4 regions of the Kluyvera sp. genome follow, and region 1 is predicted to be linked to each of the others. Evidence: predicted binding sites of a transcription regulator. Region 1 holds the regulator's gene; each other region holds the start of a gene.
The links. The regulator LexA, encoded in region 1, represses DNA repair genes until DNA is damaged. The targets are predictions, from matches to a motif close to TNCTGTATGTACATACAGNA.
Positions count from the first base shown of each region.

Region 2: a site for LexA is predicted at 4,128-4,147, ahead of sulA (SOS-induced cell division inhibitor SulA). Genes of this name have one in related genera too.
Region 3: a site for LexA is predicted at 3,172-3,191, ahead of ACW14G_RS05580 (DinI-like family protein). Genes of this name have one in related genera too.
Region 4: a site for LexA is predicted at 2,744-2,763, ahead of umuD (translesion error-prone DNA polymerase V autoproteolytic subunit). Genes of this name have one in related genera too.

Region 1 covers NZ_CBDKZX010000009.1:40,932-46,783, reverse strand. The annotation lists gene ACW14G_RS06085 (cupin domain-containing protein) at 173-661, opposite strand; gene zur (zinc uptake transcriptional repressor Zur) at 787-1,302, shown strand; gene ACW14G_RS06075 (CsbD family protein) at 1,356-1,565, opposite strand; gene dinF (MATE family efflux transporter DinF) at 1,692-3,011, opposite strand; gene lexA (transcriptional repressor LexA) at 3,080-3,688, opposite strand; gene ACW14G_RS06060 (diacylglycerol kinase) at 3,788-4,156, opposite strand; gene plsB (glycerol-3-phosphate 1-O-acyltransferase PlsB) at 4,285-5,852, shown strand, end outside.
Region 2 covers NZ_CBDKZX010000003.1:111,654-117,505, reverse strand. The annotation lists gene ACW14G_RS02270 (AAA family ATPase) at 1-1,455, opposite strand, end outside; gene matP (macrodomain Ter protein MatP) at 1,640-2,095, shown strand; gene ompA (porin OmpA) at 2,186-3,241, opposite strand; gene sulA (SOS-induced cell division inhibitor SulA) at 3,597-4,106, opposite strand; gene ACW14G_RS02250 (TfoX/Sxy family DNA transformation protein) at 4,325-4,930, shown strand; gene yccS (YccS family putative transporter) at 4,931-5,852, opposite strand, start outside.
Region 3 covers NZ_CBDKZX010000008.1:80,697-86,548, reverse strand. The annotation lists gene ACW14G_RS05595 (cyclophilin-like fold protein) at 1-441, shown strand, start outside; gene ACW14G_RS05590 (MFS transporter) at 574-1,791, shown strand; gene ACW14G_RS05585 (alpha/beta hydrolase) at 1,817-2,845, shown strand; gene ACW14G_RS05580 (DinI-like family protein) at 2,914-3,156, opposite strand; gene ACW14G_RS05575 (thioredoxin fold domain-containing protein) at 3,285-3,845, opposite strand; gene ACW14G_RS05570 (DUF2058 domain-containing protein) at 4,070-4,609, shown strand; gene ACW14G_RS05565 (RluA family pseudouridine synthase) at 4,621-5,304, opposite strand; gene ACW14G_RS05560 (cold-shock protein) at 5,495-5,852, shown strand, end outside.
Region 4 covers NZ_CBDKZX010000004.1:132,268-138,119, reverse strand. The annotation lists gene ydfZ (putative selenium delivery protein YdfZ) at 328-531, shown strand; gene ACW14G_RS03140 (hypothetical protein) at 759-1,022, shown strand; gene umuC (translesion error-prone DNA polymerase V subunit UmuC) at 1,056-2,309, opposite strand; gene umuD (translesion error-prone DNA polymerase V autoproteolytic subunit) at 2,293-2,727, opposite strand; gene ttcA (tRNA 2-thiocytidine(32) synthetase TtcA) at 3,038-3,973, shown strand; gene dbpA (ATP-dependent RNA helicase DbpA) at 4,019-5,392, opposite strand; gene zntB (zinc transporter ZntB) at 5,725-5,852, opposite strand, start outside.

The sequences.
Region 1 (5,852 bases):
AGTATGCTCGTCTTATTGTCTGTAATGAAACAACCCTCCACCCGTTATCACCTGGATGGAGACGAACTGTTGCTGTGAATAGCGAGGGAAAAAGCGTCTTGTTCCCCTAACTGAAATTTTCTTCGGTTATCTTTATTTTTAATAAGCGCTCTAATCTTTATAGAAGAAGAGGCTAATTTCGCCCAGGTTTTCCATCGTGCGGGCCAAAAAACTGCGGCGGATGGTCCACCCAGCGATCGTCGCGCGTGACGGCATACGAGGCATTTAGCGGGTAGTAAATCCGGTTGTGTTTCTTATTGGCTTCCCCCACCACCAGCAGCCGGACCTCTTCTGACGTGTTGTTAATAAAGGTATGGCAAACGCCGTTTCCTGCCGGAAAGCCCACGCTGTCGCCGGGTTCCAGCTTCCACAGATAGCCGTTAATCCATGCCTGCGGATAACCTTCCAGCACGTAGATAAACTCCTCTTCGTCGCTCTCGGCATGCGGGTAGGAAGTGCGTCGGCCTGGCGGCAAGCGCTCGTGGTGAATACCAAGATGTCTCAGCCCCAGCGCACGAGCTAGCGGCGCGCCGATGGAGAAGCGCTCATCGCTGTCGGGATAGGTAGAGTCATCCGGTCCTTCAACATCGTGCCAATGGCGAATACAGTCGGGTCTTTTCATCATTTTTCATCCTGAGTGTGAAGTGCACCTGCTATAACACAGCTATAGCACACCTGTGGAAACTCGGCGTTTCCGGCATAACATGGTAAAGTAGGGGTTTATTTCCCCGTAACCTGAGGACGCCAATGGATAAGACCACCACGCAAGAACTGTTAGCGCAAGCTGAAAAGCTGTGCGCGCAACGCGGCGTGCGCCTGACTCCGCAACGTCTCGAAGTGTTGCGCCTGATGAGTCTGCAGGAAGGGGCAATCAGCGCCTATGACCTGCTGGATCTGCTGCGTGAGAAAGAACCGCAGGCCAAGCCGCCCACCGTCTATCGCGCGCTGGAGTTTCTGCTTGAGCAGGGCTTCGTGCACAAGGTCGAGTCCGCTAACAGCTACGTGCTGTGCCACCTGTTCGATCAGCCGACCCACACCTCCGCAATGTTTATCTGCGATCGCTGCGGCGTGGTGAAAGAAGAGTGTGCGGAAGGCGTTGAGGACATCATGCATACGCTGGCAGCAAAGATGGGCTTTGCGCTGCGCCACAACGTCATTGAAGCGCACGGGCTGTGTTCCGCCTGCGTGGAAGTTGAAGCCTGTCGCGCGCATGAGCATTGCCATCACGACCATACGATTCATATTAAAAAGAAATCCCGCTAACGCGGGATTGATGGGGAGCGTACCTCCTTGTACGCATGGGCAGGAGGAGTGCGTTACCAGCGGTGATTGTGCCGTTTATCCCAGCTATCCACCTCTTTTTCCGCCTGATCTTTTGCGTATCCATAACGTTCCTGGATTTTACCGACCAGCTGATCGCGTTTACCTTCGATCACCGTGATGTCATCATCGGTCAGTTTGCCCCATTGCTCTTTCACTTTACCTTTAAGCTGCTTCCAGTTACCGCCGACTTCGTCTTTATTCATCATTGAATCCTCGATCGTCAGTGAATGAATAGCGAGAGAGTGTGAACTCTTTTTCGCTAAGCGTGAGGTTAATTGTAGTCAGTCATTCTGAGCATGATTCACTATTCGGAATCTTTAACCATCACATCAGGAAAACCAGCTGTCATTTCGCCAGTGGCGACGCCAGATATACGCCAGCGACAGGCCGCGCAGCGCGAGGAAAACGGCCAACGCCAGCCACAGCCCATGGTTGCCAAGCACCGGCAGTGCCAGCAGCGTCAGCGCAAAACCGGCGGCGGCGACCGCCATACTGTTGCGCATCTCGGCGCCTCGCGTGGCGCCGATAAACATGCCGTCCAGCAGATAACACCAGACGCCAATCACCGGCAGCACCACCTGCCACAGCACGTAACGGTCTGCCAGTTGCTGCAGTTCGGGCAGCGAGGTAAGTAAGGCGACGATATTTTCGCCAAACACGGCGTATACCAGCGCAAAAGCCAACGCCACCACCCCCGCCTGACGGCACGCAGCGCGCCAGACCTCAAGCAGTTTGCTGCCATCGCGCGCGCCATACGCCTGGCCGGAGTGGGCCTCCACCGCGTAAGCGAAGCCATCCAGCGCGTAGGCGGTGAAAGTGAGCATGGTCATCAGCACCGCGTTCACCGCCACCACTTCACCACCGAGCCGCGCGCCAAAGACGGTGACCGCGCCGAAGCACAGCTGTAACAGCAGGGAACGCAGCATAATGTCGCGGTTGAGCGCCAGCAGGCGGCGGATGTTGCCGCGCCAGGCGGTTTTCAGCATCGCCCAAGAGATGCCGCGCATCGCCATCACCTTGTGTACCATTCCCAGCCCGACCAGCAAGGTGGCATATTCGGCAATGCCGGTGGCGAGCGCCGCACCCTGCACGTTCATGTGCAGACCCATCACCAGCCACAGATCGAGCACGATATTCAGTACGTTTCCCACCACCAGCAGCACCACCGGCGCGCGGGCGTACTGCACGCCGAGCAGCCAACCCAGCAGGACCAGGTTCGCCAGAGAAGCAGGCGCGCTGAGCCAGCGAATGGCGAGGAAGCGACGCGCCTGCTCCAGCACCTCGCCGCTGCCGCCGACGATGGAGAGCGCCAGGTTAATCAGCGGCGTTTTGAACAGGATGATGAGCAGCCCGGCGCCCAGCGCCAGCATCAACGGTTGCACCAGCGCGCGGGCCAGCGCCTGCGGGTTTTTCGCGCCAAAGGCCTGCGCCGTCAGGCCGGTTGTACTCATGCGTAGAAACAGCAGCAGCATAAACAGGAAACTGGTCGCCGTTGCCCCGATAGCGACACCGCCCAGATAGACGGGGCTGTCCAGGTGACCGATCACGGCGGTATCGACCAGACCCAGCAGAGGCACGGTAATGTTGGAGAAGATCATCGGTAGCGCAAGGCGCCACAGCGCTTTATCAGCGGAAGTGAGTAGCGACATGGGTATCAACCAGAACGAAAAAAGGCTGCGATAGCGGATGTATCGCAGCCATTAGAGAGGGGGAGTTTTTACAGCCATTCGCCGTTGCGGATAACGCCAACGGCCAGCCCTTCAATGGAGAAATTCTGCTGACGCAGATCCACCACGATCGGCTTAAATTCGCTGTTTTCTGGCAGCAGTTCGACGACGTTACCCTGTTTTTTCAGGCGTTTGACCGTCACTTCTTCGTCGATGCGCGCGACAACGACCTGGCCGTTGCGTACGTCCTGAGTCTTATGCACCGCGAGCAGGTCGCCGTCCATAATCCCGATATCTTTCATCGACATGCCGCTAACGCGCAGCAGGAAGTCGGCGCTCGGTTTGAACAGCGACGGGTCAACCTGGTAATGGCCTTCGATATGCTGCTGCGCCAGCAGCGGTTCGCCCGCCGCGACGCGGCCCACCAGCGGCAGACCTTCTTCTTCTTCCACCAGCAGGCGGATACCGCGAGAAGCGCCGGAGACAATCTCGATGACACCTTTACGCGCCAGCGCTTTCAGGTGCTCTTCAGCCGCGTTTGGGGAACGGAACCCCAAGCGCTGAGCAATTTCCGCACGCGTCGGCGGCATGCCCGTCTGGCTGATATGATCCCGGATGAGATCAAACACCTCTTGCTGCCTGGTCGTTAACGCTTTCATTCCGCCCCCTGGGTGTATATACAGTTATGCTGTGAGTATATACAGCTAGTGTTTATTTTGAAACCATAAAACGCACGAAATCAGGCAGTTTTCACAGCTTTAGTGGAAATGCGCCCACAGCAGCGTGCCCCAGGTGATCAGCGCGACGAAAATCGCCAGCAGCACCGCCGCCGATCCCATATCTTTTGCCCGCCCGGACAGCTCGTGGTATTCGGAGCCGATACGGTCCACCACCGCTTCCAGTGCACTATTGAGAATTTCCACTATCATCACCAACAGGACGGAGCCGATGAGCAGCACGCGCGTAATCGCGTCGACATCCAGCCAGCAGGCGATAATAATCGCCAGCACCGACGCGACACCCTCCTGGCGGAACGCGGCTTCGTTGATCCACGCCGCGCGAAATCCTTTCCAGGAATAGCCCGCTGCTTTGATGATTCGGGTGAGCCCGGTGGTATTATTGGCCATCTCAAGAACCTTTTTTGTTATTACGTCAATGACAATGCGTGTTATGAAGCGGTAGAACAGAAATTCTGCTGACTTTCTGATATTCTTGCCGCGCATTTGCATGATTAACCAGAGGCTTTACATCGTTTATGTCCGGCTGGCCACGAATTTACTACAAATTACTGAATTTACCATTAAGCGTACTGGTAAAAAGCAAGTCTATTCCCGCAGAGCCTGCACAGGAATTAGGACTTGATACCTCGCGTCCGATTATGTACGTCCTGCCTTATAATTCTAAGGCCGACCTGCTGACGCTGCGCGCCCAATGTCTGGCGCACGATTTACCTGACCCGCTTGAACCGCTGGAAATCGACGGCACCCTGCTGCCGCGCTACGTGTTTATCCACGGCGGCCCGCGCGTGTTCACCTACTACACGCCGAAGGAAGAGTCGATCAAGCTGTTCCACGACTACCTCGATCTGCACCGCAGCAATCCGGATCTGGATGTGCAAATGGTGCCGGTCTCCGTGATGTTCGGGCGTTCGCCTGGCCGCGAAAAAGGCGAGGAAAACCCACCGCTGCGGATGCTCAACGGCTTCCAGAAATTCTTCGCTGTCTCCTGGCTGGGCCGCGATAGCTTCGTGCGTTTCTCGCCGTCCGTGTCGCTGCGCCGCATGGCCGACGAACACGGCACGGACAAAATCATCGCGCAGAAGCTGGCGCGCGTCGCGCGTATGCACTTTGCCCGTCAGCGTCTGGCGGCGGTTGGCCCGCGTCTGCCGGCGCGTCACGACCTGTTCAAAAAGCTGCTGGCGTCGAAAGCCATCGCCAAGGCGGTAGAAGACGAAGCGCGCAGCAAGAAAATCTCGCACGAGAAGGCGCAGCAAAACGCCATTGCGCTGATGGAAGAGATTGCGGCGAACTTCTCCTACGAGATGATTCGCCTCACCGACCGTATCCTCAGCTTTACCTGGAACCGTCTGTATCAGGGGATTAACGTCCATAACGCCGAGCGCGTACGCCAGCTGGCGCACGACGGCCATGAAATCGTCTACGTGCCCTGCCACCGTAGCCATATGGACTATCTGCTGCTCTCTTACGTGCTCTATCACCAGGGGCTGGTACCGCCGCACATTGCCGCCGGTATCAACCTGAACTTCTGGCCAGCCGGGCCGATTTTCCGCCGCCTGGGCGCGTTCTTTATCCGCCGTACCTTCAAGGGCAACAAGCTTTACTCCACGGTGTTCCGCGAATACCTCGGCGAGCTGTTTAGCCGCGGCTATTCCGTTGAATACTTTGTGGAAGGCGGGCGTTCCCGTACCGGCCGTCTGCTGGATCCAAAAACCGGCACACTGTCGATGACCATTCAGGCGATGCTGCGCGGCGGTACTCGCCCGATTACGTTAGTGCCGATTTACATCGGCTACGAGCACGTGATGGAAGTGGGTACCTACGCCAAAGAACTGCGCGGCGCGACGAAAGAGAAAGAGAGCCTGCCGCAAATGCTGCGCGGGCTGAGCAAGCTGCGTAATCTCGGCCAGGGCTACGTCAACTTCGGCGAACCCATGCCGCTGATGACCTACCTGAACCACCACGTGCCGGAGTGGCGCGAGTCGATCGATCCGATCGAAGCCGTACGCCCGGCGTGGCTGACGCCGACCGTCAACAAACTGGCGGGCGAGCTGATGGTGCGTATCAACAACGCCGGCGCCGCCAA
Region 2 (5,852 bases), on a different contig from region 1:
ACCTTCAATTTTTTCGTTCAGCCCGCCGACCGGCTGAGCGCGGCCAAACTGGTCAACGGAACCGGTCATGGCAATGCTCTGATTGATTGGCACGTTAGCCAATGCGCTAATCAGCGCGCACAGCTCGGCCATTGAGGCGCTATCGCCATCGACCTCGCTGTATGACTGCTCAAAGGTGAGTGAAGCGGAGAAGGGGATCTGCTGATCCAGATCGAGCTCGGCCATCAGGAATGCCTGCATCAGCATCATGCCTTTGGCATGGATGTTACCGCCAAGCTCGGCCTTACGTTCAACGTCGGTAAATTCGCCATCACCAATATGCACGACGCAGCTAATGCGTGAAGGCTCGCCAAACGGGCGTGGGTGACCCGGGAAATCGATCACCGACAGGGCATTTATCTGCCCAATGCATTCGCCTTCGGTTTCAATCAGAATTTGTTCAAGTAGGATTTCATCCTGCATACGCTCGGCGAGGAAACCTTCGCGCCACTGACGCTGGGTAAGCATGGTTTTCAGCTGCTCGGCGTTGATAACGGCGTCAGAGGTAAACGGCGCGGCTTCACGTAGCTGGCGGCTAATCCACAGCGGACAGAGCGGCATAATCTCCTGATCGCCGGTATAGCGTGCGCCTTCCTGCATCAGCAGCGGCCAGGCATCGGCGGCCAGGCCTGGCAGGGATTTCTCACGTGCCACTTGCCACACCCACTGGCACCACTGGCGCAGGGTCTCTTCGTCGGCGAGCTGCAGACTGTCTTCGAACTCACTGTACAGCGAGGACTCAGTCAATTCGGGCTCCATCTCCTGGAATTCGGCCAGTGATTCTCGTTCGCCCACCAGGATGACTTTCAGGTTGATTGGCATGGAAGGAATGCTGACCGGCAGCGGACGGGCGTCATCGAAGGTCAGCCAGTCAAAACGCTGCTGAAGGACCTGATTCTTTAAACGCATCCACAGCAGCGGCTGCGACATTAGCGTGCGCAACGGCAGCACGAGGATGCCGCCGTTGGCTTGATGCACCAGGCCAGGCTGTAAACTGATTTCGCCGTTAAACTGGCGTACGCAGCCAAAGAGCTGTTCAGCTTCAACCCAGTCGGCGAAGATAACAGGCCCCTGGCTGGCAAACGTATCATCGGCGCTGCGCGCAGGCGTCATCGTGACCTTGCCGCCGGTAACCTGATAATCGACGCCCGTCAGGGTCGATTCATCGCTATCGCGCAGAGAGCGTGTTGTTTGCGTCAGCAGGTGCAGATACTCTTTTTCTTCTGGTGCTTTGACCAGCAAGAAAGGGGAGACGCCCTGAGGGTGCAGAAACTGCTCAAGTGCGTAATGTAAACGAGCCTGCAGCTCGCTGAATAAAGAGTCGTTTTCTGAGGCTAAATCAGGCTGGGCAAATAGCGCCTGGAATGCTTCAGTCGCGGGGGCGAGAAAGCGCCGGGAAAGAGTATTTATAGTCAATGTCGCTATTTTTAGTCAGATGTAAAGTGCGTGATTATACCTGATGCCGCGGGGAAGCTCACGGAGAATACAGAAGTATCTTCTGCGATGGCTTTTATCCATATCACAGTTGCAGATTTCTTCTCAGCACATTGAGAAAAAACTGTTATCCTGAAAAGAGTTACACGGTCACACTGAGATCGCCATGAAATATCAACAACTGGAAAATCTTGAAAGCGGCTGGAAGTGGAAATACCTGGTGAAAAAACACCGGGAAGGTGAGCCTGTCACCCGCTACATTGAAGCCAGCGCCGCGCAAGAGGCCGTCGATGTTTTGCTGACACTGGAACACGAACCGGTTCAGGTTAATAGCTGGATTGCTCAGCATATTAATCCGCAACTGGTGAACCGTATGAAGCAGACGATACGTGCGCGCCGTAAGCGTCATTTTAACGCCGAGCATCAGCATACCCGTAAGAAATCTATCGACCTGGAATTTGCCGTCTGGCAGAGGCTGGCAGGGCTGGCGCAGCGTCGCGGTAAGACGCTCTCGGAGACGATCGTTCAGCTGATTGAAGATGCGGAAAATAAAGAGAAATACGCGAGTAAGATGTCCAGCCTGAAGCAGGATCTCGAGGCCATGCTAGGGAAAGAAAAATAGCCCTGGCTGCGGTCGGACTCCTCTTTGCTGACAGCAGAAAATGGCCGAAAAAAAACCCCGCAGCGCGGGGTTTTTTTATGAGACGAGAACTTAAGCCGCTGGCTGAGTTACAACGTCTTTAACGCCTTTAACTTCGATCTCTACGCGACGATCCGGTGCCAGGCAGTCGATCAGTGCAGCGCGAGCTTTCACGTTGTCACAGGTGTTGCCGGTAACCGGGTTGGATTCGCCCATGCCACGTGCAGAGATTTTGTCAGACGGGATACCTTTGGAGATCAGGTAATCAACAACGGACTGAGCACGTTTCTCAGACAGACCCTGGTTGTAAGCGTCAGAACCGATGCGGTCAGTGAAGCCCAGAACAACTACGGAACCGTCTTTCGGATCCAGGTTGCTCAGCTGGGAGTACATCTGATCCAGAGCCTGTTTACCTTCCGGTTTCAGGGTCGCTTTGTTGAAGTTGAACAGAACGTCAGACTTCAGAGTGAAGTGTTTGGTCTGTACTTCTGGAGCCGGAGCCGGAGCCGGAGCAACTACCGGAGCAGCAGCATCCTGCTGGCCGAAGCGGTAGGAAACGCCTACGCTCAGCATGCCGTTATCAGGACGTACACCTACAGTGTTTGCGTCGCCGATGTTGTTAACCCACTGGTATTCCAGACGGGTAGCAATGTCACGAGTGACAGCCCACTCAACGCCGCCAGCGAATACTGGGGAAACGCCGGTGTCGTGGTTTTTACCAATCTGGTTGTTGTTGGAGTCTGCACGCCAAACCATACCACCCAGACGAGTGTAGATGTCCAGATCGTCAGTAACTGGGTAGCCCAGTTTAGCAGTCAGCTGAACGCCTTGAGCTTTCAGAGCGCCATTGGTCTGGCTGCCGGTGTATTCCATACGGCCCAGCCAGTCGTAACCCATTTCGAAACCAACGTACGGGTTAACCTGGTAACCACCGAACGCGCCTGCGCCCAGCTGGCTGTTGTGGGTAGAACCGTTGTTGTTCAGGTCACTCTGGTACCAACCGGTGTCATGGAACTGGGACCAACCCAGTTTACCACCAGCATACCAGGTGTTGTCTTGCGGAGCGGCCTGCGCTACGGAAGCGAAGCCTGCCAGTGCCACTGCAATCGCGATAGCTGTCTTTTTCATTTTTTGCGCCTCGTTATCATCCAAAATTTGCCATGAAGTTCTAAATAGACTCACGGTTAAATCCTTCCACCGGGGGCGGGGCTTAGTTAAATACTTAGCAGAACTCTGCGGTGTTAAGCTGAGCACCCCTGGCGATGTAAAGTCTACAACGTCGTTGGAAACTTACAAGTGTGAACTCCGTCAGGCTTATGAAAAAAAAAGACTTGTATACGCAATATTTAACAAATGTGTCGAAAAAATAATCGACATAAAATTCGGGAAACCGCATCAGACCAGCATTCTGCCTGTAATCATCCATAAAAACGGACAGATAAAAAAAATGCAAAAAAAATCCCAGGAAAATTCTTAATTTCGCTTAATGGTACAAATTCGAGTGAATTTTTAGCCCATTAAATTGTCCTGTTGGATGTAATGCGGTCTGAACTGGTCGCATAATGAACACCATTGCGTTACCTTCTTCCGCCGCGTTTTGTAAACGAGCATGTTCTTCTACGGACAATTCTTCGCTCAGCCAACCAATAACGACACTATAATTACCGGTACGTGATGCGCGAACCATCGAGTCGAGCATATCGCAGGGTGACATCTGGCGAAGCTGCATGACTTTTGTGAGCGGCAGACCAGAGGCCTGTACCCACTGGCGGCTTAACTTCTGCTGCGGCGTGAGCCACAGCTGCCAGCGAGACTGCTGACCTAGCTGCTGTAACAATGGCAGCAGTAACAACTGTGCCATCATCGGTTGATCTTCGCGATAGAGCACTTCACTAATTAAAGCGGCAGGGGTGCTGTTTACCGGAGTAAAAGCATGGGAAGCCGTTGTGGCGGCTGTGACAGAAGAACGATTTACGACACCAGAAGTATACATAGCTAATCCAACCTTGTGGGTTACTGTATGAATATACAGTACTACCCCAAAGTCTAAAGATCAACCTCATTTTCTGAAAGCATCTCGCAAAATTGCACAAGAAATACTCATGATGACAAATTCATCTTGCCGTACCGGTAGAACTTCCCTATGTTGCTTGTTATATGAACGATTAATAAATTTAATGTATTCATGTGCATGATTATTAAGGATTAATCATGAAGATTATCTCTTATAAACGGATTTACCAATCCCAGGAATATTTCTCGGTGTTGGGGAAAGTGAAGTCTCGGGCACTGTTTGGCGGCTATAGTCTGGCCGTCGACAATACCGTCTTTGCTATGGTCGCAGAAGGTGAGCTGTATCTGAGGGCGTGCGAAAAAAACGCCACCTATCAGGCCCAGCACTCACCGCCACTGTTAACGGTACGTAAACGAGGGCATGCGCAGCAGCTTAACTATTTTCGCGTCGATGAACGGCTGTGGTCGAATAAAGCAGAACTGCTTTTGCTTGGTCAGTTCGCGCTTGAAGATGCGCAAAGTGAGAAGCGTCGACGGCGGCATTTACGGCTCAAAGATCTTCCCAATCTCTCTTTTCATATGGAACTGCTGTTGCATGAAGCAGGTATTAAGGACGTCCGTACGCTGCGGCAAATGGGTTCTAAAACGGCGTGGATGCGGCTTCGGCAGTTACGTAAACAGCTGAGTGTGAATGTGTTGTATTCGCTGGAGGGGGCTATCATCGGCGTTCATGCCGCGGCGCTCCCGGCGAAAACGCGCCAGGAGCTGGAAACGTGGGTGCAAAATTACACCCAGAAAAGGTAATTAGCGCATCACCTGCTTCTGCAGACGGCAGATTTCAGGCAGCAGAGAAATCATCAGGCCGATTTGTTGCAGAACCAGTGGCTCTTTGCTGTCCGGACGAGGATCGAGATGATGGATCCTCGCCGCGAGCCCACTTAATGCCTGCTGAACCCGCTGTTCATCTGCGGGCTGATGATGCAGCGCATCGTCGACGTAGCAGACGGCGTCGTCCAGAAGCGCCAGAATCTCTGCGGTGGTCAGTTTTTCGCGATGGGCACCCAGCGCCGAGATATAGCTGGTGAGCGTGTGGTTCAGGCACAGTAAGCGGAACGCGGTTTCCCGCATTTCGGCGGTGACCTTCGGTTCGGTAGACATGTTGGATACCACCGAGGCCAGCTCAGCATCCCGATTATGCGCATCGCGGCGCGCAATACGGTAGGCCAGACGGTTATCGCGGCCCTGATGATACTGCTCGAGAATTGCATCCAGATAGCGACAGTTAGCGTCCACGGCTCGCTCCAGAACGCGCGGCAGGTTACGGAATTTCCAGTCTGGCCAGATAAAACTCACCGCCAGCCAGGCAATACCGCAGCCAATCAACGTATCCACCACGCGTGGCAACGCCACTTCGAACCCTTCGCCCAGCAGGTTAAAGCACAGGAGCACGAGCAGGGTAATGAACATCGTCGCGTGAGCGTATTGTACGTTGCGAAAAGCGAAGAACAGCACGCCTGTGACCACAATCAGTATCAGTTGCCCTTCCAGCGAGGGCACCAGCCAGAGAATCGGCAGGCCCAACGCTACGCCGACTAGCGTGCCGATAATACGCAGCGCCAGGCGATGGCGAGTGGCGTTGTAGTTCGGCTGGCAGACGAACAGGCTGGTGAGCAAAATCCAGTAGCCGTGCTGTAATCCGGTCAACTGGATAAAGGCATAGCCAACG
Region 3 (5,852 bases), on a different contig from region 1:
CTATTGCTGCTGCTCTTTATCGGGCTGCTGTGCGTCACGCAGTCCGTGATCGCGGATGACAACGAACGGGTAGCTGTACAGGAGACGCTGATGAAAGTTGAGATTGTCGTGAACGGTGAGACCGCGACTGCCACCCTCTATGACACGCCGACAGGTCGGGATTTTGCATCATTACTTCCCCTCAGTCTGACGCTGCAGGATTACGCCGATATTGAACGCATTAGCGATCTACCGCGCAGGCTTTCCACGGTACAGGCTCCGGAAGGAATGACGCCGGAAGCGGGTGATATAGCTTTTTACGCGCCCTGGGGCAACCTGGCGATTTTTGTCCAGGGTAGACCTTACGCCCGTTCTCTGATCCCGGTAGGGAAAATCGATTCAGGACTGCCCGCCCTGCAGCGTCAGGGACCGCTTAGGGTGCAGATCAGGGCCGTAGACTAAGCGGTCACGCGCTCCAAAAACCGCGCTCCCTTTAATTACCAGACTATCCCTCACGTCGTCGCTTCGGTGTCTCTTGCAGGCCTGAAGGCGCAAGGGGAGGGCATCGTATTATCTACAGAAAAGAAAGGCTTAATGCGTAATCAGAAAATTGAAACCAGAAACCAAAACGAAGCAAGTGAAAGACAGCGGGCGCACTGGGGCGGCGTTTTTGCCATGACGCTGTGCGTCTTCGCCCTGATCGCCTCCGAATTTATGCCGGTCAGCCTCCTGACGCCGATGGCGTACTCCCTGAATGTTACCGAAGGCATGGCCGGACAGGGGATCGCCATTTCCGGCGCGTTTGCGGTGATGACTAGCCTGTTTATTTCCAGACTGGCAGGCACGCTTGACCGGAAAATTCTGCTGCTCGGCCTGACGAGCATGATGGCGCTTTCCGGTGCTGTCATCGCGATGGCGCCCAACTACCTGATCTATATGGCAGGTCGCGCCCTGATTGGCATCGTCGTCGGCGGGTTCTGGTCGATGTCGGCGGCGACAGCAATGCGGCTGGTACCGGTGCACCGTGTTCCGTTGGCGCTGGCTATTTTCAATAGCGGTAATGCGCTGGCAACCGTCGTGGCTGCCCCCTTGGGCAGTTGGCTGGGAGCGGTCATCGGCTGGCGGGGAGCCTTCTTCTGCCTGTTACCTGTCGCCATCCTCGCGTTTATCTGGCAACTGCTCAGCCTACCGTCCATGCCGGTTACCCGCCAGCCAGCTGGGGCCAGCAATATTTTCACGCTGTTTCGCCGCCGGGTGGTGACGCTGGGCATGCTGGGTGTTGGGATTTTCTTTATGGGGCAGTTCACGCTCTTTACCTACATCCGGCCTTTCCTTGAGGCGGTCACGAAGGTCGATGCCTCAGCGGTGACCCTCATCCTGCTGGTCATCGGTATGGCCGGTTTCATCGGCACCACGCTAATTGGCCGGGTATTGAAGAGTGGATTCTACCCAACCCTGATGGCGATTCCCGTGCTGATGGCGATTGTCGCGCTAGCCCTGATCGCGTTTGGCAGCCAGGCGGCCATCGTGACGGCGTTGCTCGGACTGTGGGGGGTGATTTCAACCGCCGCGCCTGTGGGATGGTGGGCATGGGTTCCACGTACGTTTCCTCAGAATGCTGAAGCGGGCGGCGGGCTGATGGTGGCGATGGTGCAACTGTCTATTGCGCTGGGATCCACCGTGGGGGGCCTGCTGTTCGACCATCATGGCTACCGGAGCACCTTCCTGGCCAGCGCCGCGATGTTGATTATTGCAACCGTACTGATTTTTCTGACCTCACGTGCAGATGCATCTGCCGGTGACCATTCATAACACTAATCCTGATAAGGAAACTATCATGAATAAATTTACGTTAGCGCTGGGGCTGTTCATCAGTGCATTTGCCACCTCTGCGGCAGATATGTCCAGAGGTGCTGACAACTTTTATAAAAGCGATAAGGTGACGCAGCAAAAAGTGACCTTTAAAAATCAGTATCAGATGAACGTGGTCGGCAATCTGTTTATCCCGAAAACGATGAATCAGAACGCTAAAAACCCAGCGATTGTCGTTGGCCATCCAATGGGCGCGGTCAAGGAACAAAGCGCAAACCTGTATGCGCAGAAGCTGGCGGAGCAGGGGTTTGTCACGCTGGCGATTGATCTCTCGTTCTGGGGAGAAAGCGAAGGTAAACCGGGGCACCTGATTTCACCGGAAATCTACACGGATGACTTCAGTGCGGCGGTTGATTATCTCAGTACACAGCCGTTTGTTGATCCAGAAAACATCGGCGTGCTGGGGATCTGCGGCAGCGGAAGCTTTGTTATCAGCGCCGCGAAAATAGACCCGCGGATGAAAGCCATCGCCACCGTCAGCATGTATGACATGGGAGCCGCGTTCCGTAATGGCCTTAACCATTCCCAGACGCTGGAACAACGCAAGGCGTTTATCCAGTCTGCCATTGAGCAGCGTTTTGCCGAGTTCAAAGGGGGAGATACCGCGTATATTCCGGGCACCGTGAATAAACTGGAGGCTTCCACGCCGGAGATTCAGCGCGAGTTCTTTGATTTCTATCGTACCGAACGCGGCGGCTACACTCCGCAGGGCGAGAAAGAAGAACTGACGACAAAACCAATGCTGAGCAGTATCGGTAAGTTTATGAACTTCTACCCGTTCAACGATATTGAAACCATTTCACCGCGTCCGATGCTCTTTATTACCGGCGATCGGGCCCATTCAAAAGAGTTCAGCGAGGACGCCTTCAAACGTGCCGGTCAGCCTAAAGAGCTGTATGTCGTTCCGGATGCGGGACACGTCGATTTGTATGACCGCACGGACGTGATCCCCTTCGACAAACTGGCCGACTTTTTCCGTAGCAACCTGAAATAACGCACTCGGTCAAGAACCAGGCGAGTTGAGGGAACCGATGGGTTCCCTTTTTTGCGTGTACGGCAGTCTTACTCGCTGACCAGCCAGAATTCTGCCTCATCAAACATTTCTGTGACGACTCTGCTTATCTGCTCTTTCTCATGTTTGCTGGCATCAGTGTTGATGGCGGGCAGCGTCATCATGGGTTTGACGCGGACTTCCGCGTCAGGAAATACGCTGTGCACTCTTTTGCTCAACTCTGCCAGGATTATCTCTTTCGCGCCGGGCAAACCTTCAAAATTCCGTTTGTCGTAGACGAGTTCCACAAACATGCTTTTACTCCAGTTAACTGTATATAAAAACAGTATATAAACCGTCTGCGTTAGCAGTGTCAATTTTATTTCGCAATAAAAAACCCCGGCAGGCGGGGTTTCAATCACGAGGAGTATGCCAGGGCAGGCTACAATGCTTTACCGCTGATCTTTTCCAGAATGGCGTCAGGCTTTGCGCTACCCAGAATCACCTTCGGTGGGTTATCCAGCACGATCATCGTAGGCGTTAGCTGGATGCCCAGTCGTTCAGCCAGTGCAGACTGTTTGACGACTTCATCCGAACAACTGGCGCTGGTGTCATTATTGGGCAGAAACCCGGCCATGGCCCCTTGCAGGCTCTTTTGACGATCGTCTGAGCACCAGACGCGACCCATATCTTCAATCACGGAATCGCGAATAGAAGGGGGAGCAACGGTCAGAAACGACATGGTTAGCCCGGCATCGTTGTAACTCTTAATGTTCTTGACGACCTGAGAACAGAAAGAGCATTGGTTGTCGATGAACACCAGAACCTTGTGTTTTTCATCGGCGGCGGTGAATGTCACCGGGGTTAATTCAGGCAGAGTACGGTCGAGATCCTTTAATGCTTCTGCGGTACTGTCATCGGCGCTGGCCGGGGCATCAGCGGAAAAAACGTTAAAACTCATCGCCCAGACAACTGGCAGGGCAATCAGCGGAATCACTTTCACGGTATACCTCATTGGATAATGCTCAGGATCGTCAACGGCATCTACGGATGATGTTTTTAGCATCAACTGTAAAACGCTGTGACTGTAGCCGATCGTCACGGACGCGATCAATGTTTATTTTTTGTACAAAATGCGACGCAAGGGGAAGGCGTTCTGCAATCTGGAATCGACGCGAACATTACGGGTATAATCTTGCAAAATTTATCAATGAGTTTAGAGCGAAGATGACAAAACTGACCTTACAAGAGCAGATGCTAAAAGCGGGGCTGGTCACCAGTAAAAAAATGGCTAAGGTCCAGCGCACGGCGAAAAAGTCGCGCGTTCAGGCCCGCGAAGCGCGAGAAGCGGTAGAGGAAAATAAAAAAGCGCAGCTTGAGCGCGATAAGCAGCTGAGTGAGCAGCAGAAACAGGCGACGCTGTCGAAAGAGTACAAAGCGCAGGTCAAACAGCTGATCGAGATGAACCGCATCACCGTTGCCCGAGGCGATATCAACTTTAACTTTACCGACAATAACGTGATCAAAAAGATGGCGGTGGATAAGCCGACGCAGACACAGCTGATCAACGGTCGTCTGGCCATTGCGCGGCTGGCGACTAACGCCGCGGGTGAAAGTGAATACGCCATTATTCCGGCGGTTGTGGCGGAGAAAATTGCGCAGCGTGATGCCACCAGCATCGTTCTGCACAGTGCGCTCAGTCAGGAAGTACAGGACGAAGACGATCCGTACGCTGATTTCAAAATCCCTGACGATTTGATGTGGTAATCCACTTCAGATTAGAACGGGCTGGCGCTGTGGGCGTTGATCTTCTCCTGGCTAACGGGATGAACAAAACAGAGGGCGCTGGCATGTAGCATAAGACGTGGCGTTTGTTCGGTTCCGGGCTGTTCGCGGCCACCATACAGGTCGCAACCCAGAATCGGGTAGCCCAACTGCTCGCAGTGAATGCGTAGCTGATGAGTGCGCCCGGTTTCAGGAACAAGTTGAACGCGAGTCAGCGCCAGGCGATGGTGATAAAAACGGCTCACAACCCGATAGAGAGAACGCGCCGGTTTGCCGTTAAGGGCGGAAATGGACATCCGCGGAAAACGCGCGGGGTCTTTAGCAATTGGCGCATCAATCACCCCTTCATCCTCGCTCAGGTGCCCGCACAGTAGGGCGCTGTAGGTTTTTGTCACTGAACGCTGGCTGAACTGCTGGCAAAGAGCGGCATTGATGGCCTTATTGCGTGCGATGACCATCAGCCCGGAAGTGCCGAAATCCAGGCGATGGACCAGCGTGCAGCCGGGAAATTGCTGAACCAGACGATAGTGTACGGAATCGAGGTTCTGCGGATTTTTCCCCGAGAGGCTGAGCAACCCGCTGGGCTTATTGATAATCAGCAGATGCGCGTCCTGATGGAGTATCTCTATTTGCTCATGGCAAGGTGGGGCAATAAAGGTATCGAGAATGGTAGACATCTGGCTGCACGGCTGGAGAGTGGGTGCGGATGATACCCAATTTTTCGCCAACAGGCGAATCCGACGAGGTCGCACGGTGGAAATTTATCATCCACACTTAAGCCAAAGACATAGTCTGCGCGGGCATTGTGCATTACACTGCGCGCTGCAAAAATTGAGTTGATAAACGATTAACCAGGCGGTAACGGCGATGAATGGAACAATCACAACGTGGTTTAAAGATAAAGGTTTTGGATTTATCAAAGATGAAAATGGCGACAATCGCTATTTTCATGTGATTAAGGTTGCCAACCCTGAGCTGATTAAAAAAGATGCGGCGGTAACTTTTGAACCCACGACCAATAACAAAGGGCTGTCAGCCTATGCGGTGAAGGTGATCCCGGATAGCAAGTACATCTATATCGCGGGCGAGAAGATCAAGCTGACGTCAATCAAGTCTTTCCTGGTCTACAGCGAAGAAGTTCCTGCTGAGACCCGCATTGATAAAGAAAATGCGGTGTTGTCGGTAGGGCTGCTGATGAACAGCATCAAGCCAAAATCCGACGCGA
Region 4 (5,852 bases), on a different contig from region 1:
TGAAGGCGACACAAAAACTATAAGAGGGAAATCCACAGGTTGCGAGAATCTGGCCATATGGTCTCCTTACCAGACATGACGTTCTTACTACGCATGATGCGCGCATATTTGACATATCCCATAGCGAGCAAGAAGCCATTCCGGGCTCTGTACAGGCTCTATTCACAATGAGAACTGTCAATAAACTAACAACGAGATAGTCGTTTTATCCATAAACATCATGAAAAAAAACGCTACTTTGACGAAGCGCAAAACATCGCGTTTTCGATCGCGCTATTAATTCACACCGCCAATCTATACCGTCTTGACATGTGAAAGGAGGAGACGATGAAAACCTACGATCGTAACCGTAACGCTATCACGCTCGGCACCCGTGTGATGATTGCCAATAAAGGCGCAACCGGCGTGATTACCGCTATCCATGGTGAAGGTAAAACCGCTGAGCAGCTGCGTCGTGAGAGCTGTGTAGAGATTGACGGCTGTGACGGGACGTTCTGCCCGGTTGATTTGATCCGCCTGGGTCTTAACTGATACGGCAACCGTTTGAGGCCACCCCGGTGGCCTTATTTGTTTTACGCCGCCCGAGTGAAAAACAAAAAACTTATATTGATCAATCACAAAACCCGCGCAGCCAAATCAGGCAATAATCACGCTTTGTTGTAATAAAAGTATTTAATCCAATGAATTTCCTGAAGTTATTTTTTATCCTCGTTCTTATTCCCTGTCAAAGCTATGCGCTCAATTTCTCATCGACAATATTGAAATTAAACTGCCCGGAACGCGGGCTGGTAGAAGTCATTCTGCACGTCTATGAGCATACCCAGCAGTCCTGGAAAGGCCATTTTGAAACCGGTGCAGGCCATAAGCGCGTGGGTGACATTGAGATAATCCCCTTCGCCAACGGCGATACGCTGCTGCACCGTATCTCAACCGATGCATTCGGTTATGTTTATTACGGTGAAGAACGGGTAAGACATTGTCTCAAGCTGGATGAACGCCCGGTCTACCCTACCTTCGGCTGAGTGCCTACCAACGCTGCCCGAGCGCAGCGTTGGTCATCGGGCAACCGGCAGATCCGCGTAGCGTGTCGTATAACTGGGGGACAGCATTTCTCGCTTCATCCTCCATGTCTGTTCTATTCCTTTTCCGGCAAAACCGATACTGCCCAGACCGGAGTGATTAATACTGTCAATGACCTGCATCAGCGCCTGGCTATTGGCTCGCGGAGGCAAAGCGTCAAACAGGTTGAGCTGCGCAACGCCCTGGCTGAAAAAATCACTCAGCATTATCTCGGCTTTCATATAGCGAAAGCCGTCGCGCCAGATACTCTGCAGCGAACTGACGGCAAGGCGGATAATATCCCGGGTATCACAGGTTGGAACGATGAACCTGCCGCTAGCCTGCGGGGCATAAAATGTCTCATTCTCCGCATGCGGGCTGGTGCGCATAAACAGGCTGACCACACAGCAGTACTGCCTTTCCGCACGCAGTTTTTCTGCCGCGCGTTCGGCATAGGCGCAAACGACCTGGTGCATCTCGTCATATGTCGTGATGCGATGGCTAAACGAGCGGCTAAAGATGATCTGCTGTTTGGTGGGGGCAAACTCCTCTAACGCCAGGCAGGACTCCCCGCGCAGCTCGCGGACCGTACGCTCCAGCACCACGTTAAAATGCTGGCGAATAACCCAGGTTGAACTATCCGCAAGCTGTAACGCGCTCTCTATTCCCATCTGCTCCAGCTTCTTACGGGTACGTCTTCCAACGCCCCAGACTTCATGCGCTGGAATTAAGGAGAGCAATTTACGCTGGCGCTCCGTTGCACAGAGATCGACGACACCGTTGGTTTTTCGCCAGGTTTTGGCCGCCAGATTCGCCAGCTTCGCCAGCGTTTTGGTTGGCCCAATACCCACCCCAACCGTCAGCCCGGTATTTCTTCGTACCGCATCACGTATCTGATGACCCAACACCTCAAACGAGCCCTCATCGGGCAATTCAATAAAGGCTTCATCAATCGAATAGATCTCCACACGGGGAGCAAGATCCATCAATGTCTGCATCACCCGATGGCTGAGATCGGCATACAGTGCGTAGTTAGAACTAAAAACGGTTACCCGCTGGCGAGACAATTCATTTTTAATTTTAAAATACGGTGCCCCCATGCTAATGCCGAGCGCTTTAGCCTCCGCGGAACGAGAGATAATGCAGCCATCGTTATTGGATACCACCACCACCGGTTTACCCACCAAATCGGGGCGAAATACCGTCTCACAGGAGGCATAGAAATTGTTAACATCAACCAATGCGAACATATTTATGCGCTTTTAAACTGAACGTCACCACGCCGAAGATTTGCAACTCTTCCTCAGCATGAAAAGCAATCGGTTTGTACTGCGGGTTATGCGGCACCAGCAGGAGCGAGGGCCGGGTTCGCAACTCTTTAACCGTAAACTCCCCCGCTACTGCCGCAACGACGATATCGCCGTGATCGGCTTTTAACGAGCGATCAACAACCAGCAGATCGCCATCACCGATACCCGCGCCAATCATCGAGTCACCGCTAACACGCACAAAATAGGTGGCGCTGGGGTGCTTGACCACCAGCCGATTCAGGTCCAGGCTCTCTTCGACATAGTCCTGAGCCGGGCTGGGAAAACCGCAGGGAATCCGCTCCAGGAACAATGGCAGTTCGAGGGACTGTTCTGCTTTATATAGATAAGTGGCGAACATCTTTATACACCATAAACACTGTTTATATATACAGTATTATGCAACAAGCGTAGAGATCAAGCGGCTTGTCGTCCCTCGCGGTCAACCCGTTGAAGACGCGATAGATTTAATACAGGGTTATTCATGTCAGCGGGTAAGTCGGGCCAGTCCTGCAAAACATGCTGGTATTCGTCGCCGTAATCCGTACCATACACGCCACACATTCGCTGATTCGCCGTCAGCGCGGGACAGCTCTTTTATCGTAAATCAAATGGACTGGAAGACGCTGTAGTGGCCTGGGTATCCATTTAGATTTTTGAGTAACTATTAAATGCAACAAAATCAAGAAATTAGCAAAAAAGAACAATACAATCTGAACAAATTACAGAAGCGTCTGCGTCGTAACGTGGGCGAAGCCATCGCTGACTTCAACATGATTGAAGACGGCGACCGCATTATGGTCTGCCTCTCCGGCGGTAAAGATAGCTACACCATGCTGGAAATTCTGCGCAATCTGCAACAGAGCGCGCCAATCAGCTTCAGCCTGGTGGCGGTCAACCTCGACCAGAAACAACCGGGCTTCCCCGAGCATATTCTGCCGGAATATCTGGAAAAGCTGGGCGTTGAGTACAAAATCGTCGAAGAGAACACCTACGGTATCGTCAAAGAGAAGATCCCGGAAGGGAAAACCACCTGCTCACTCTGCTCTCGTCTGCGTCGCGGGATCCTCTACCGCACGGCCACCGAATTGGGCGCGACAAAAATCGCCCTCGGCCACCACCGTGATGACATTCTGCAAACGCTGTTCCTGAACATGTTCTACGGCGGTAAAATGAAAGGTATGCCGCCGAAGCTGATGAGCGACGACGGCAAGCACATCGTTATCCGTCCGCTGGCCTACTGCCGCGAAAAAGACATCGAGCGTTTCTCCGAAGCCAAAGCGTTCCCGATCATTCCGTGTAATCTGTGCGGTTCTCAGCCGAACCTGCAGCGTCAGGTCATTGGCGATATGCTGCGCGACTGGGATAAACGCTATCCGGGCCGTATCGAGACCATGTTTAGCGCCATGCAGAACGTGGTGCCTTCACACCTGTGTGATACCAACCTGTTTGATTTCAAAGGGTTGAACCACGACAGCGAAGTGATTGAAGGTGGCGACCTGGCATTTGACCGGGAAGAGCTGCCGCTACAGCCAGTGGGCTGGCAGCCGGAAGAAGAAGACGGTCAGCTGGATGAGCTGCGTCTGAATGTGGTTGAAGTGAAGTAAGTCATTTGGCGTCTCAGGCTGCGGCCTGAGACGCTTTTCAGGATGCTATTTCAGCAGACGTACACGGCACGCCTTGCCTTTGATCTTCCCTTTCTGCAGCAATTTCCAGGCCTGATGCGCCACGCCTTCACGTACGGCTACGTAGACATGCGCCGGGTGGACATCGATTTTACCGATATCCGCGCCAACCAGTCCCATATCGCCGGTTAACGCGCCCAGCACATCGCCCGCACGCATTTTGGCCTTTTTACCCCCGTCGATACACAGGGTCATCATTTCCGGCGCCAGCGGCGTAATACGCGTTTTAGCCGGCTCTGGCATCCAGTTCAGCTTCAGTTGCAGCATTTCGGCCAGAATATTGGCGCGCTGCGCCTCTTCCGGCGCGCAGAAGCTCACCGCCAGCCCACTGTTGCCCGCACGCGCGGTACGGCCAATACGGTGTACGTGCACCTCCGGATCCCACGCCAGCTCGTAGTTCACCACCATCGCCAGCGATTTAATATCCAGCCCGCGCGCCGCCACGTCGGTCGCCACCAGAATACGCGCGCTGCCGTTGGCAAAACGTATCAGGGTCTGATCGCGGTCGCGCTGTTCGAGGTCGCCGTGCAGCGCAATGGTGCTCTGCCCCGCCGCGTTCAGCTCTTCAAACACCGCCTGACAATCTTTTTTGGTATTACAGAACACGACGCAAGAAGATGGCTGATGCTGGCTCAGCAGCTGCTGTAACAGCGCGATTTTGCCGTGACGTGGTACGTCAAAAAACTGCTGCTCAACCGAGGGGAGCGCGTCAACGCTATCAATTTCGATCGTTTCCGGCGAACGTTGCACACGGCCGCTGATGGCGGCAATCGCTTCCGGCCAGGTCGCGGAGAACAGCAGCGTCTGGCGAGACGCTGGCGCAAAGCGAATCACTTCGTCGATAGCATCGCTAAAGCCCATATCCAGCATGCGGTCCGCTTCATCCATCACCAGCGTTTGCAGTGCATCCAGCGATACGGTGCCCTTTTGCAGGTGATCCAGCAGGCGGCCCGGCGTCGCGACGATAATATGCGGCGCATGCTGCAACGAGTCGCGCTGCGCGCCGAACGGCTGGCCGCCGCAGAGGGTCAGCACCTTAATATTCGGCAGATAGCGCGCCAGGCGGCGAATCTCACCGGCGACCTGATCGGCCAGTTCGCGCGTCGGACACAGCACCAGCGACTGGGTCTGGAACAGGCTGGCATCGACATGCTGGAGCAGGCCAAGACCAAACGCTGCCGTTTTGCCGCTGCCGGTTTTCGCCTGCACGCGCACGTCCTTTCCGGCCAGAATCGCCGGCAGCGACGCGGCCTGAACCGGCGTCATAGAGAGATAGCCCAGATCGTTCAGATTATCGAGCTGGGCGGCAGGAAGGGCATTCAGGGTGGCAAAAGCGGTCACAGTATTTTCTCGCGAATAAGGGGCTAAGGTTCAGCAGGCGCGTATCCTCGCAGATCTCGACGCGGGATGCGACAAATTAATCGGCGGGTACCATCAGGGTAGCGGAAAAAAGACAAAAAAAAGCCGACTATTCTAAGCCGGCGTCGTACGAATCAATTGTGCTATGCAGTAATTCAAAAAAAGGAAGTAAGACAATATGGAGCGCAACGCCCATCGCTTGACGTTGCATTCACCTGCGGGATCGATATTGCCTCGATTGGCATGCCGTTTTATTGACCTTGCTCAAATTAAGTGGCGTTACCCTCTCCAAAAGAGGTAAAAAAGGTGATTTTTTACAACCAGTTACTACGGTGTAACCACCACGTAACACCACCGATAAGCAGTACCAGCATAATACAGAAAAGGGAAAAACCCAGATGCGAGCCGCCGCCGGGGATACCGCCAAGGTTGACGCCAAATA